DNA from 4 places in the Janthinobacterium longum genome. Region 3 is predicted to be linked to each of the others. Evidence: predicted binding sites of a transcription regulator. Region 3 holds the regulator's gene; each other region holds the start of a gene.
What was found. Region 3 encodes sigma-54, which starts transcription at its own class of promoters, with help from an activator protein. Its sites were predicted from a motif close to TGGCANGNAANCTGCTTT; they were not measured.
Positions count from the first base shown of each region.

Region 1: a site for sigma-54 is predicted at 1,719-1,736, ahead of ACQ4WM_RS20745 (urease accessory protein UreD). Genes of this name have one in related genera too.
Region 2: a site for sigma-54 is predicted at 1,140-1,157, ahead of prpB (methylisocitrate lyase). Genes of this name have one in related genera too.
Region 4: a site for sigma-54 is predicted at 1,680-1,697, ahead of urtA (urea ABC transporter substrate-binding protein). Genes of this name have one in related genera too.

Region 1 is NZ_JBNYXQ010000010.1:15,175-18,801, forward strand. Features, by position in the region: gene ACQ4WM_RS20735 (GGDEF/EAL domain-containing response regulator) at 1-25, shown strand, start outside; gene ACQ4WM_RS20740 (S41 family peptidase) at 155-1,567, shown strand; gene ACQ4WM_RS20745 (urease accessory protein UreD) at 1,772-2,641, shown strand; gene ACQ4WM_RS20750 (urease subunit gamma) at 2,660-2,962, shown strand; gene ACQ4WM_RS20755 (urease subunit beta) at 2,992-3,321, shown strand; gene ureC (urease subunit alpha) at 3,323-3,627, shown strand, end outside.
Region 2 is NZ_JBNYXQ010000010.1:58,357-61,983, reverse strand. Features, by position in the region: gene prpC (bifunctional 2-methylcitrate synthase/citrate synthase) at 1-176, opposite strand, end outside; gene prpB (methylisocitrate lyase) at 201-1,088, opposite strand; gene ACQ4WM_RS20985 (hypothetical protein) at 1,382-1,630, opposite strand; gene ACQ4WM_RS20980 (hypothetical protein) at 1,666-1,908, opposite strand; gene ACQ4WM_RS20975 (MBL fold metallo-hydrolase) at 2,082-2,939, shown strand; gene ACQ4WM_RS20970 (DUF7716 domain-containing protein) at 2,995-3,387, shown strand; gene ACQ4WM_RS20965 (M20/M25/M40 family metallo-hydrolase) at 3,449-3,627, opposite strand, start outside.
Region 3 is NZ_JBNYXQ010000002.1:383,061-386,687, reverse strand. Features, by position in the region: gene rapZ (RNase adapter RapZ) at 67-930, shown strand; gene hpf (ribosome hibernation-promoting factor, HPF/YfiA family) at 1,012-1,371, opposite strand; gene ACQ4WM_RS09995 (RNA polymerase factor sigma-54) at 1,440-2,918, opposite strand; gene lptB (LPS export ABC transporter ATP-binding protein) at 2,923-3,627, opposite strand, start outside.
Region 4 is NZ_JBNYXQ010000013.1:85,743-89,369, forward strand. Features, by position in the region: gene urtB (urea ABC transporter permease subunit UrtB) at 1-223, opposite strand, end outside; gene urtA (urea ABC transporter substrate-binding protein) at 376-1,629, opposite strand; gene ACQ4WM_RS23205 (DUF4349 domain-containing protein) at 1,827-2,636, opposite strand; gene ACQ4WM_RS23210 (DUF2760 domain-containing protein) at 2,866-3,438, shown strand; gene ACQ4WM_RS23215 (Hsp70 family protein) at 3,435-3,627, shown strand, end outside.

The sequences.
Region 1 (3,627 bases), on a different contig from region 3:
GCAGGGGCCGTTCTGCGTCATATGATTGCCGTGATCTTCAAGGGCTGGCCGAAGTCCATGGCGTCGATGAAATAATCAGGTTGGATATGAGCACCGCGCGTAGCGAACAGAAAGGATCATTATCGTGCCTGGCCGCGCAGATGGAGTTGTCTGCATGAAGTCACTGATGACGTTTCTGCTGGCACTGTTGTGGGGAACCGTCGCAGCCGCCAACGGCGTGCCCGTTGTACAGCCTGTCACCGCGAGCTTTCGGGTAACGAGCGAATGCGGTGTCGCGCAAGACTTGCGCCTCGGTGCGGACGCCGCGCTGACCACTTGTGCCGGCAAGGCCTCGGAAGTCGCTGCGGTCATGCCCGCTTTGGTAGTGGCGGGGCGGCGTCTGTATCTCAACGCCGACCTGCGTTTGAGCACGCCCGATGCCATCAGTCTCAGCATCCTGATCACCGCCTATCACGGCGACCAGGTGGCCAGTCATAGTGGCGGCAATTACCTTTTCAGTGGCGGCCTGCTGCAGGCCAGCGCGTACATACCCCCGGAAGCGGACAAGGTAGGTGTTTTTATCCAGGTAAACAGCGGACCGGCCCAACTTCATATCCATACACTGTCGCTCAGCAGGAGCAGCGCGGTGTACGCACCGGGACAGATGAGCAAGGACAGTGCGGCCTATCTGGAACAAGCGTTCGACAAGCTGACCAACTACTATCTGTACTACGATGCGGACCGGCTGCGCACCTTGCGCCAAAGTGCCGGCATCAGCGTCAGCGGCGCCGTGTCGCCAGCCGACCTGAGTCTGACGCTGAAGGACGTGGTTCGCCTGCTTGGCGACCCGCATAGCCGGTTCCTCACGGTCGAGGAAATTCGCATCCTGGACGCCAGCAAGGCACGCGAGCGTGCCGGAAGTCCGTCTGACGACCACGCAATTGACGCCATACTGCTGGCGCCTGATCTGGCTTATGTGAAGCTTTTCAGCAAGGCGCCCGTCACCCGGGAAGCGCGGCAACGCTACGCGCACCAGGTGCGCGACGTGCTGCGCGACATGCATGAGCGCGGCGCGCGGCGCTGGATTGTCGATTTGCGCGAACAAAGCGGCGGCAGCACCGGGCCATTGATTGCCGGCTTTCGCCCACTCTACGGCAACATCGATGTCGGTTATACGGTCGACCGTAACGGCAAGCGCCGCCGCTGGGCCTTCGGCATTCCAGCCGATAGCGACGACCAGGAACCGTATTTCACCGGCGCCGATCCCATATTCGATGGCGTGCGTGAGCCGGTGGCACTATTGATCGGCAATCGCACCGCCAGTGCCGGAGAAGCCCTGCTGACCGCTTTTCTGCAGCGCCCGCACAGCGCGACCTTTGGCGCCGCCACTGCGGGATTGACCACCAGTGTGTTCGACCGCCCCTGGCCGGATGGAGCCAGTCTGGCCATCAGCACTGGGCGTTATGCCGACCGAAATGGCCAGGTAATCCTGGGAAAAATCGCACCCGACCATGCGCTTGATACCCAGCCTGAAGACCACCGGGACGCGGTGCTTGAGGCCGCCCTGCAATGGATCAGGCAGCTCTGAAGCCTTCCCGGTTGACTACGAGAGACGATCCCCATTGCAGAACTGGCACCGGCTTGGGTGCATCGCGTCCAGCAAGCGCCCCATGATGGTGCAGCCGCCACACGGCGGTGCATGATTGTCACTTCCTCCCTCCCGCTGCCAGTTCAGGCATTGGCACGCATCGTGCTTTGATCAAGCTTATTTGCTTGTGCACTGACTACCGCCATGCCTGATTGCAGCACGTCCATATTGACGACCGACGCCGAGCCCTCCCATGGGGCATGGCAGGCACAGCTGACGCTGGGCTTTGCCTTGCACGGCGACGTCAGTCGCCTGGTCGAGCGCCGTCACAGCGGGCCGCTGCGCGTGCAAAAGCCGCTGTATCCGGAAGGCGGCGCGGTCTGCCACGCCATTATTGTGCACCCGCCGGGCGGTGTGGTCGGTGGCGACCAGCTGGCCGTCGACGCGACGGTTGGCGATGGGGCGCACGCCTTGCTCACCTCGCCGGGCGCTGCCAAATGGTACCGCGCCAATGGCCATGTCTCGGGCCAGCACATCGTGTTGCGCGCGGGCGCGGGCAGCGCTATCGAATGGCTGCCGCAGGAGAGCATTTTCTTCGACCAGGCCTGCGTGCGCCTGCGCCATGAAGTCGACCTGGCGCAAGACGCCAGTTACCTTGGCCTCGATATCGTTTGCCTGGGCCGTAGCGCCTCGGGTGAATCATTCAACACCGGCAGCATCGGCCAGCACACGCAGATACGCCGCGGCGGCAAACTGCTGTGGTGGGAGCAGGGCACGCTGGTCGCTGGCGGCTCATTGATGCAAGGCGCGCTGGGTATGGCCGGCCACAGCGTGTGCGCGACCTTGCTGGCGGTCGGCATGCAGTTGCCGGCACAAGTGCTGGCGGCGCTGCGCGCACTGGCCGTGCCCGAGGGCGCGAAGTTTGGCGCGACGCAAATGAAATCGGTGCTGGTGGTGCGCCTGCTGTGCGACGACAGCGAGGCGGCGCGCCGCGTGATGCTGGCCGCGTGGAAGTTGCTGCGCCCGGCCTTGCTGGGGCGCGCCGCGGCGGTTCCCCGCATCTGGAATACCTGACCATACAAAAGGACAACCATGGATTTGACACCACGCGAAAAAGACAAGCTGCTCATTTTTACGGCCTCGCTGCTGGCCGAGCGGCGCCTGGCGCGCGGCCTGAAACTCAATTATCCGGAAGCGGTGGCGCTGATCAGCGCAGCCATCATGGAAGGCGCGCGCGACGGCAAGTCGGTGGCCCAGTTAATGTCGGATGGCGCGCAGATACTCACGCGCGACGATGTCATGGACGGCATAGCCGAAATGATTCCCGATATCCAGGTCGAGGCGACCTTCCCCGATGGCAGCAAGCTCGTGACCGTGCATAACCCGATACCGTAGTCACCGCAGCATTTTTACAGGAGCCGGACATGATCCCAGGCGAATACAGATTGGAAGAAGGCGAAATCAGCATTAACGCGGGCCGTACCACGGCCACCGTGGTGGTGGCCAATCGCGGCGACCGGCCGATACAGGTCGGCTCGCATTTTCATTTTTTCGAAGTCAACCCGGCGCTGTCGTTCGAGCGCTGGCGCGCCTATGGCATGCGCCTCAATATCGCCGCCGGCACCGCCGTGCGCTTCGAGCCGGGCCAGCAGCGCACAGTGGAACTGGTGGCGCTGGCCGGCGAGCGCAAGGTATTCGGCTTCAATGGCGAGGTCATGGGCGAATTGAAAGATACTCCACCCGGAAAGGAATGAGATGGCCAGTATTCCCCGCAGCGCCTATGCCGAAATGTTCGGCCCGACCAAGGGCGACCGCATTCGCCTGGCCGACACGGAATTGTTCATCGAAGTCGAACACGATTACACCATCTATGGCGAAGAAGTGAAATTCGGTGGCGGCAAGGTGATCCGCGATGGCATGGGCCAGTCGCAGCGCAATGCGGCAGAGGTGATGGATACCGTTATCACGAACGCCGTCATCGTCGATCACTGGGGCATCGTGAAGGCCGATATCGGCTTGAAGAATGGCCTGATTTTCGGCATCGGCAAGGCGGGCAACCC
Region 2 (3,627 bases), on a different contig from region 3:
AGATAGGCGATTTCCTCGAACTCGCAGCTGTCGGCCACGTCCAGGATGTCGTAGCCGCGGTAGTGCAGATCGTTGCCGGTCTTGCCGACCGAGCACAGGGCGGTATTGCCGGCGGTAACGCCGGACAGGGCGACGGATTTTTTAGGCTTGAAAGTGGCAGCTTGTGGTGCAGTCATTGTGATCTCCGGATATAGGTGTGATTATTTCTTTTGCGCGGCAAACAGCGCGTCGAGTTTTTGTTCGAAGTCGTGGTAGTTGATCGATTCATACAGTTCCATGCGCGTCTGCATGGTGTCCAATACATTCTGTTGCGTGCCGTCGCGGCGCAGCGCCATGTAGACGTTTTCGGCGGCCTTGTTCATGGCGCGGAAGGCCGACAGCGGATACAGTACCAGGCCTACATCGGCGCCGCGCAGCTGGTCCACCGTGAACAGGGGCGTGGCGCCAAATTCGGTGATATTGGCCAGCACCGGCACTTTCACGGCGTTGGCGAAGGTGGTGTACATCTCGAGGTCGGTGATCGCTTCCGGGAAGATCATGTCGGCGCCGGCTTCGACGCAGGCCACGGCCCGTTCCAGTGCCGCTTCCAGGCCATCGACGGCCAGCGCATCGGTGCGCGCCATGATGACGAAGTCCGGGTCGGTGCGCGCATCGACGGCGGCCTTGATGCGGTCGACCATTTCTTCCTTGCTGACGATTTCCTTGCCCGGGCGATGACCGCAGCGCTTGGCACCCACCTGGTCTTCGATATGCAGGGCGGCCGCGCCAGCCTTGATCATCGATTTCACGGTGCGCGCCACATTGAAGGCGGACGAGCCGAAACCGGTATCGGCGTCGACCAGCAGCGGCAGGTCGCACACGTCGGTGATGCGGCGGATATCGGTCAGCACATCGTCCAGGTTGGAGATGCCCAGATCAGGCAAGCCCAGCGAGCCGGCCGCGACACCGCCGCCGGACAGGTAGATGGCCTTGAAACCGGCGCGCTTGGCCAGCAGGGCGTGGTTGGCATTGATGGCACCCACCACTTGCAACGGGGATTCTTCCTGGACGGCCTTGCGAAATGCGGCACCTGCGGAGTAAAGACTCATATGTTCACCTTATGGGTTCGAATGTTTCATGGACCTGCTATGAACATCGTTACAGCAAATGCCGTGCCAGCTAGCGCATTGTTCTACCCAAAATTGCTTCGCCATAGGGAAAACGGCGGCCTGGTGGCGGCTGGCGGGTGGCAGGTGATAAAGGGTATGGAATAGAAAGTGGTCTGGCGTTTCAACATGACGTTTCACTTATGTTTCAAGTTTCACTTTGAAACATAGGTGAAACGTTGCTGAAATAAAAACAGCCAGCGAGTGCCGGCTGCGACAGGCGATGCGTGGCCGCCTCAGGCGAGGCGCACCAGCGGGTTGGCAATGATATTGTCGATCTGGCGTACAGCTTCTTCGCAGGCGGCAGCAATTGCGCCGTCTTCGTCGTCACGCACGAATTGCATGGTCGAGCCTTCGAACACTTCCAGCCTTTCGGCGGTGGCGCGTTCGATATCGCAACTGGCCGACCATTTGCCATCGCTGGTCGGTACGGCCAGGGGAACGATTTCCCAGCCTTTATAGTGGATCTTGGAACTGCTGTTCATGGGCTACTCCTTGCGCAATAAAGAAAACCGGCGTCTCAAGGACGCAGCAGATTGTCCACTTCCGTTTTCGCCACTTCCAGGCCAGCCGTGCAAGCGGTCTCGGGCGTGGCATAACCACCCAGGGTGCGGCTGCGCTCAATGTCCTTGGCTTCGCCCTCGGCACCGGCTTCGCGCTGCAGGTGGTAGGTGAAATCCCACAGGTCGTCATTATCCTTTTGCGGCGTCACCGAGATCGTGAAACCGCGGTACTGTTCGCTACGTGCAGTAGTATCGTTCATGGACTTCCTCCTTGTGACAATCAGGTTAGCACGAAGCCCGGGCGCATGCGCGCACCTTGCATCGGCAGGCCCTGCTTGATATGCGGTTTTTACATATCAAATCGCGATCCGAGATATTTCTCAAGCGATCACGGCGATATAATGAGCATCCCTGCCAGCACCACGCCACCATGATGATGCCCCAAATACAAGCCTTCTTCGACCCCGCCACCGCCACCGTCACCTATGTGGTGTATGAAGGCGAAGGCGGCGCCTGCGCCGTGATCGATTCGGTGCTCGACTACGATCCCAAGGCGGGCCGTACGGCCACCGCCTCGGCCGACAAAGTGATCGCCTTTGTGCGCGAACACAAGTTGACATGCCGCTGGCTGCTGGAAACCCATGCTCACGCCGACCACCTGTCGGCAGCACCGTATCTGCAGCGGCAACTGGGCGGCGAGGTGGCCATCGGCGCTGCCATCCAGACGGTGCAAAGAGCGTTTGCCGACGTCTATCACCAGCATGGCGCCCCCGCCGACGGCTCGCAATTCGACCAGCTGTTCGCACCCGACCAGGTGTTTCATATCGGCGCGCTGGAAGTGCGCGCGCTGCACGTGCCGGGCCACACGCCAGCCGACCTGGCCTACCAGATCGGCGACGCCGTATTTGTCGGTGACACCCTGTTCATGCCCGACGTGGGCTCGGCCCGCTGCGACTTTCCGGGCGGCTCGGCGGCCCTGCTCTACCGCTCGGCACAGCGCCTGCTGGCGCTGCCGCCGGCCACGCGCCTCTTCATGTGCCACGACTACCCGCCGGCCGGCCGCGAGGCGCGCTGGGAAACCACGGTGGCCGCACAGCGCGCCAGCAATATCCATCTGCGCGACGGCATCACGGAAGAACAGTTCGTGGCCCTGCGCACGGGTCGCGACGCCACCCTGGACATGCCGGCATTGATATTGCCGGCGATCCAGGTCAACATCAACGCGGGCAAGCTGCCCGAGCCGGAAGAAAATGGCGTGCGCTATCTGAAAATACCGCTGAACGCCCTCTGACCCCTCCTAATGCAATAAACATGCTGAAGAGCAGACAAATCAACAAAGGATACGAATGAAATTGGACATTGGCCGGTCATATGGCGTCAAGGAACTGGTAGAAATTGTAAAGAACAAAGCCGACCGTGACTTCGACCAGAATGGAAAAGAACGCTATATACCGGAGAATCTGTACGACGTGTACATCGCTGAAAATGAGGAATTGAACGCGAACTCGATGCTATATGTTGGCCCGTGCGTTGAAATTGATGCCAATGACAACAAGGTCTATCCAGACCACGTCCTGAAAAATCATCTGGAATTTCATTATTCCTGCCAGAATTTTCAGGACGTCATCGATCTGGCCTATTCGCAAAAAAATGACGCCAGCATCGACGAATTTGTCTCTTGCCTCAATCATTATTCCGAGAACGATGACTTCCTCGACCTGGACCATGATGGAAGCTGAAAAAGCGGCCCAGACCATCGGTCTCAGCCAGGGCTGGGCGCAGTAACCGCGTTTATTACGCTTACTCCTGCTCGGGCGCCCTGCCGATCTCGCCATCGAGATTGGCCAGATACCAGGCCAGCGACGACATCAGCGCCACGTTGCGCTTCAGGTTGGCCGGGTCCACCTTGTCCAGCGTATCGGCCGGCGTGTGGTGGTAGTGGAAGTAACTATGGCTGTCGACCAGCGGCTCGAAGCTCG
Region 3 (3,627 bases):
ATTGCAATAATTTGTAAATGAAATTGCCACGGAGCGTAGCTGCGGCCTTTATTGTATGATTGCCGCATGCATATCGTCCTTATTACCGGTATATCCGGCTCCGGCAAATCCGTGGCACTCAATGTGCTGGAAGACTCCGGTTATTACTGCGTTGACAACCTGCCGCCGGCCTTGCTGCCGAGTTTGGTGCGAACCTTGCTGGAGGAGGGCACGGACCGCCTGGGCGTGGCCGTCGATGCGCGCAGCGCCGAGTCGTTGGCCAGTCTGCCGGACAATGTGGCGCTGCTGCGCGACCAGGGGCATGACGTCAAGGTCATGTTCCTGACGGCAAATACACACTCGCTGGTGGCGCGTTTTTCGGAAACCCGGCGCAGCCATCCGCTGTCGCATGAATTGCGGCCCCATCACAATCCCGCCAGCCGCCGCACGCTGATCGAATGCATCTCGGAAGAGCGCGAACGGCTGTCGGCAATCCAGCAACTGGGCCATGTGATCGATACGTCGGAACTGAGCGCCAACAAACTGCGTGCCTGGGTCAAGGATATCGTCGCCTCCGAGCGCGCACCGCTGACTCTGTTCTTCGAGTCGTTCGCTTTCAAGCTGGGCGTGCCGCTGGACGCCGATTTCGTGTTTGACGTGCGGGCCCTGCCCAATCCGTATTACGACCTGGCGCTGCGGCCGCTCGATGGCCGCGACGCGCCCGTGATCGCTTTTCTGGACGCCCAGCCCAGCGCGCTGGAATTGTTTGCCGATATCCGCAATTTCGTGGAAAAGTGGCTGCCATCGTTCAAGTCCGACAACCGCAGTTATCTGACGGTGGCGCTCGGCTGCACGGGTGGGCAACACCGTTCGGTGTATATGGCGGAACACCTGGCGCAGTATTTTGCCGACCGCGAACGGGTCGTGCTGCGCCACCGCGAGCGTCACTGAGGCGGAAAAACGGACGCAAAAAAGGGCGCGATGATAAAACAGCGCGCCCTTAGTTGATCACAACAATCTGGAGCGGCAGGCCTAGACGGCGGCGGCTTCTTCAGCAGTGTTGTCTGGCAGATGCTTGATCGCCTCTTTACCGTGCTCTTGCACTTTGGTTTTGTACTTCATCACTTGCCGGTCGAGCTTGTCGATCAGGCTGTCAATTGCGGCATACAGGTCATGCGCCAGGCTTTCCACGTAGACGGTCTTGCCGCTCAGTCGCAGATTCACTTCGGCCTTCTGGCGTTTTTCTTTCTCTTTGAGGTTGTCGACGGTCAGAATCACGGCAATATCGATAACGTGATCGAAATGGCGTTTCACGCGCTCCAGTTTGGTTTGTACGTATTCACGGATGGCTGGTGTCACTTCGAGATGATGTCCGCTGATGGTGAGATTCATACACACTCCTAAAGATGATCGGGTTCGTGCGGTGTCCATCGATCCGGCCCGCAGAGGAACCGAAAAAACTACAAAGACTTACGCAGACTCACTGGCGGAATTTTCAACGCTTCCCGGTATTTGGCAACAGTACGTCGCGCAATTACCATGCCTTGTTCCCCCAGCATGTCCGCAATCTTACTGTCGGATAAAGGATTTTTAGGGTTCTCTGCTCCTGTCAATTGCACGATCAAGGCCCGTATCGCCGTCGATGACGCCTCCCCTCCTGCTTCGGTGGCGACGTGGCTGCCAAAGAAATACTTCAACTCAAACATTCCATGCGGGGTCAGCATGTACTTTTGGGTTGTTACGCGCGAGATAGTACTCTCGTGTAAACCCAGTGTATCAGCTATTTCGCGAAGCACAAGTGGCCGCATGGCAACTGCGCCGTGCGAGAAAAAATCCTTTTGCCGTTCCACTATCGCCTGCGCCACGCGCAGGATGGTGTCGAAACGCTGGCGCATGTTCTTGATCAGCCATTTGGCTTCCTGCAGCTGTGCGCCCATGCCGCCTTCGCCCTTGCCCTGCTTGAGCAGATTGGCATACATGGCGTTCACGCGCAGGCGCGGCATCACGTCATTGTTCAGCGAAACCTGCCAGCCGTTGCGGGCGCGCTTGACCACCACATCGGGTACCACGTAGTCGGACACATCCGAAGCGAACACGGCGCCCGGGTGCGGGTTGCACAAGCGAATCACGGTCTGCGCCTCGCGCAGGTCTTCGTCATCGCAGTCGAGGGCTTTCTTGAGCTTGTTGAAGTCGCGCTGGGCAAACCAGGCCAGGTGTTTTTCAACGATGGTCAGGGCCATGCGGCGCGTCACCAGCGCCACCTGCGGCAAGCGTTTGATCTGCAGCGCCAGGCATTCGGACGCGTTGCGCGCGCCGACGCCGGGCGGATCGAAACTTTGCAGCAGCGCCAGCGCCGTGCGCAGTTCGTCGGCATCGACTTCCAGCTCTTCCGGCAGGCGCGCCAGGATATCGTCGAGCGGCTCTTCCAGGTAGCCGTTGTCGTCAAGCGCATCAATGATCAATTCCACCAGTGCACGGTCGCGCAGTTCCAGTACCGTCACGCGCATCTGCTCCATCAGGTGCTCGCGCAAGGTGCAGTGATGGGCCTCCAGTTGCGGACGAGAATCCTCGTCATCGGGCGCCTTGCCGCGGCTGGCCTCGTTCCAGTCGCTGTCGCCGCCCTCTGGCGCGGCCGTGCTCTCGCCGCCATCGCCATCGAACGTTTCCGCTTCTGCCGCCGGTGCAGGCGCTTCCTGGCCCGGTGGCGCAGGCGGCGCTTCAGCGGGCGCCGCCGTCGAACTCAGGGCACCGTCGGACAACAGGCGCAGCGAGCGGTCGAGCGGATCGTCCAGCCGTTCCAGCAAGGGATTATCGGTCAGCAACTGCTCCAGCTCCTGGTGCAATTCCAGCGTGGACAGTTGCAGCAGACGTATCGATTGCTGTAATTGCGGCGTCAGTGCCAGGTGCTGCGAGGTGCGCAGCTGCAGTGATTGTTTCATTGGCTTACATGCGGAAGTGTTCGCCCAGATACACGCGGCGTACCGACTCGTTGGCGATGATGTCGTCGGGCCGCCCCGACGCCAGTACCGAACCCTGATTGATGATATAGGCGCGGTCGCAGATGCCCAGCGTTTCGCGCACATTATGGTCGGTGATCAGCACGCCGATATTGCGTTCCTTCAAAAACCGCACAATGCGCTGGATCTCGATCACGGCAATCGGATCGACGCCGGCGAACGGCTCGTCGAGCAGCACGAAACGCGGGTCGGTAGCCAGCGCGCGGGCGATTTCCACGCGGCGGCGCTCGCCGCCCGACAGCGACAAGGCCTGGTTTTCGCGCAGCTTTTCAATTTGCAGGTCGGCCAGCAATTTGTCGAGGCGTTCCTCGATTTCGGGCTTTTTAAGCGGGCGGCCGTCGACCGTCTGGATTTCCAGCACGGCGCGGATATTGTCTTCCACCGTCAGCTTGCGAAACACCGATGCTTCCTGCGGCAGGTAGGACAGGCCCATCTGTGCGCGGCGGTGGATCGGCAGGCTGGAGATATCGACACCGCTGATATCGATGGTGCCGCCATCGGACGGCACCAGGCCCACGATCATGTAGAACGAGGTGGTCTTGCCGGCGCCGTTCGGGCCCAGCAGGCCCACCACTTCGCCGCACTCGACTTGCAGCGATACATCATGCACCACCTGCCGCTTGCCATAGGT
Region 4 (3,627 bases), on a different contig from region 3:
GCAACTGGCCGCCCGGCGTGGCATACAGGGTTTCGGCCTGCAATGCCTGCAGCACACGGGCAGCCTCGGGCGTGGCCAGGGCGGCAATCTGGCCGACGGCCGCAACCCGGGCTTCGGGGTCGTCGCCGGACAGCGGTTTCAGCAAGGCGGGATCGATGGCGGCCTGTGCCAAAGAAGAGAAAATCAGACAGGCGAAGACCAGCAGTTTGGGGAGGAGCTGCATGCGCATGGGTTCCTGGATGGAAAAGCAACTATGTTGATGAGCTTCCTTACCCCGAAGGCAAATTCCAGGGTCAGACCCGACGGGACTCGGCGTCCCCGTCTGGCCCCCAGCTCTTTGCCTGGGGTCACAACTAAGTTTCGACGCGCAAGCGATTACAACTTCTGCTTCGCCTCATTACCCTTGATATACGGGCTCCACGGCTGGGCGCGGATCGGCTCCTTGGTTTTCCACACCACATTGAACTGGCCGTCGGCCTTGATTTCGCCGATCATCACCGGCTTGTGCAGGTGGTGGTTGGTGGCATCCATGGTCAGCGTAAAGCCCGACGGCGCCTTGAAGGTCTGGCCACCCATGGCGGCGATCACCTTGTCGGTATCGGTCGACTTGGCCTTTTCCACCGCCTGCGCCCACATATGGATGCCGACATAGGTCGCTTCCATCGGATCGTTGGTGACCACCGAGGCGGCGTTCGGCAGCTTCTGCTTGACAGCGTAGGCCTTCCACTTCTTGATGAAGTCGGTATTTACCGGGTTCTTGACGGACTCGAAATAGTTCCACGCCGCCAGGTGGCCCAGCAAAGGCTTGGTGTCGATGCCGCGCAGCTCTTCCTCGCCGACCGAGAAAGCCACCACCGGCACGTCGGTGGCTTTCAGGCCGGCATTGCCCAGTTCCTTGTAGAACGGCACGTTCGAATCGCCATTGATGGTCGAGATAACGGCCGTCTTGCCGCCGGCCGAAAACTTCTTGATATTGGCAACGATGGTCTGGTAGTCGGCATGGCCGAACGGCGTGTAGACCTCGCTGATATCGCTGTCCTTGACACCCTTGCTTTTCAGGAAAGCGCGCAGGATCTTGTTGGTCGTGCGCGGATACACATAATCGGTGCCCAACAGCACAAAACGTTTAGCCCCGCCACCATCGGCGCTCATCAGGTATTCGACGGCGGGAATTGCCTGCTGGTTCGGCGCGGCGCCCGTATAAAACACATTCTTTTCCAGTTCCTCGCCCTCGTACTGCACCGGGTAGAACAGCAAGCTGTTGAGTTCCTTGAACACTGGCAGCACCGACTTGCGCGACACCGAGGTCCAGCAGCCGAACACCACCGACACCTTGTCCTGCGCTACCAGCTGACGCGCTTTTTCCGCAAACAGCGGCCAGTTCGAAGCCGGGTCGACCACTACAGGTTCCAGCTGCTTGCCCAGCACACCACCCTTGGCATTGATCTCGGCGATCGTCATCAGCGCCACGTCTTTCAGCGACGTTTCGGAAATGGCCATGGTGCCGGACAGGGAATGCAAAATCCCTACCTTGATGGTATCGGCGGCAAACGCCGACTGCATGCAGGCCGAGGCAACCATGGCCAATGCGCCTGCTGCTGCCGCTTTCAAGATGATGCGTCGTGACATGTGGACTCCTGAGTGTGGATGGATAGTCGAGAGGGGCATACAGGGTTGTTAAAGCAGAATGCATGCCAGCGTCGGCTTGCTCGCCACATGAGCAAATACGCCATTGTCTGGTGCGCACGCGTATTTCTTGCACGAAAAAAAACCCGGATGCACAAGGGCTGTGCAACCGGGTTCTGCAAATGCAACGCGCTGGTGCTTTACTTTTCAACGCCCTTGCGTGGTGCGCGCAGGCGGCGCCAGCCTTTGCGCAGCAGCGGGAAAAAGATGGCAAAGCCAACCAGCCACGGCAGGATAAACGCGAGCGCCGTGATGGCATTGGCCGTGCCCTCGGACAGGTTTTCCGTAAAGTTGCCCAAGGAGCGCTTGACGGGCGACCAGAAGCTGCGCTTGCCTTGCGCGCTGATCGCAACATTGAGCAAGTCGGTGTCGATGCGCTGCATCAGCAGCGAGTTGGCGGCCGTCGCCTCTTCCAGTTCTGTCTGTACGGTGGCCAGTTCTTTCGTGACCTTGATCAGTGCATCGACATTATTACCAGAGCGTTTTTCCAGTTCCTGCAACTGCGCCTGGTACTGCCTGAGCATTTCCAGGCGCTTGCGGCTGTCCAGCACGGGGCGCCCCAGATCTTCAGCCTTGGTGCCTTGACTGGTCAGCTCGCCTTCGGTCGCCACCAGCGCGACCAGCTTCACGATGCCGGCCGGCTTGGCGCGCAGGCTGATGCGCGCCTGCATGTAACGGCCGCTATCGAGACTGGAATCGAGCAGCATGCAGCCGTTTGCGGTATCGGCCTTGCAGGCGGCCACCACTTTTTCATACAGCGGTTGCACCCGGGCCTCGCTGGTATCGACGCCAACCGAATGTTCATAGGCGAGAAACTCCGCGCCCTTTTCCTTGCCCTGCAAGCGCGCAGCACTCGACTGCCCGCCAGCTTCTCCCTTGCTGCCGCAGCCAGCCAGCGCGATCAGCACCATGGCCGCCACCACCTTGACCTTCTTGATAGAAAATTGCATGATTTCCTTTTTATTAATATGGCATTGCCTGCATTTTATTGCCAAACGTAATTTGTGACCAACGCGGTGGACGGCGCCCGCTTTGGCCCAGCGCCGCTAACTGGTATCATGCGGGCAAACGCTGGCCTGCCCATGGCCCCAGCCTTGCAACACACCGCGAAGCGGCCCCGCGCATCGAGCTGTTCAGGCGCGCGCCGCCGACGCCATACTATAAGAGAAACCATCCATCATGAGCACACCAAATCATCCATCGTTCTGGCGCCGCATCCCGCTGGCGTTTGGCGCCTTTTTCAGCACCCTGTCCGATGGCGCTTATGCCGCCCGCGTGGAAAAGCTGAACCTGCCCGAGGCGGCACCGGTCGCGCCAGTCACGCCTGCGCCGGCGCCTGCACCTGCCGCCGCCCCTGTTATCCTGAAAGAAGCCACGCCTGACGCCGCCCTGCAACTGCTGGCGCTGCTGCAACGTGAAGCACGCCTGATCGACTTTACCCAGGAAAACCTGGCCAGCCATGCAGACGCCGATATCGGCGCGGCCGCCCGCGTGGTGCACGAAGGCTGCGCCAAGGTGATGCGCGAGTACTTCAGCATCGAACCGGTACGCGCGGAAAACGAAGGCAGCCGCATCGTGCTGCAGGAAGGTTTTGATCCAGCTGCCGTGCGCCTGACCGGCAATGTGGTCGGCTCGGCGCCGTTCAAGGGAACCCTGAGCCATCGCGGCTGGCGTGCGTCCAGCGTGCGCCTGCCGAAACTGAACGACAAGCACGACGCGGCCATCCTGGCGCCAGCCGAGGTGGAGCTGTGAGCGCGCAAACTGCGCAATTTGCGATCGGCATCGACCTGGGTACCACCCACAGCGCCCTGTCGTATGTGAACCTGGGCCTGAGCGACGGTGAAACATCGGTCCACGGCGTGCTGCAAGTGCCGCAGCTGTCAGCCCCGGGCACGCTGGAACAGCTGCCGCTGCTGCCGTCGTTTGTGTATCTGCCGCACA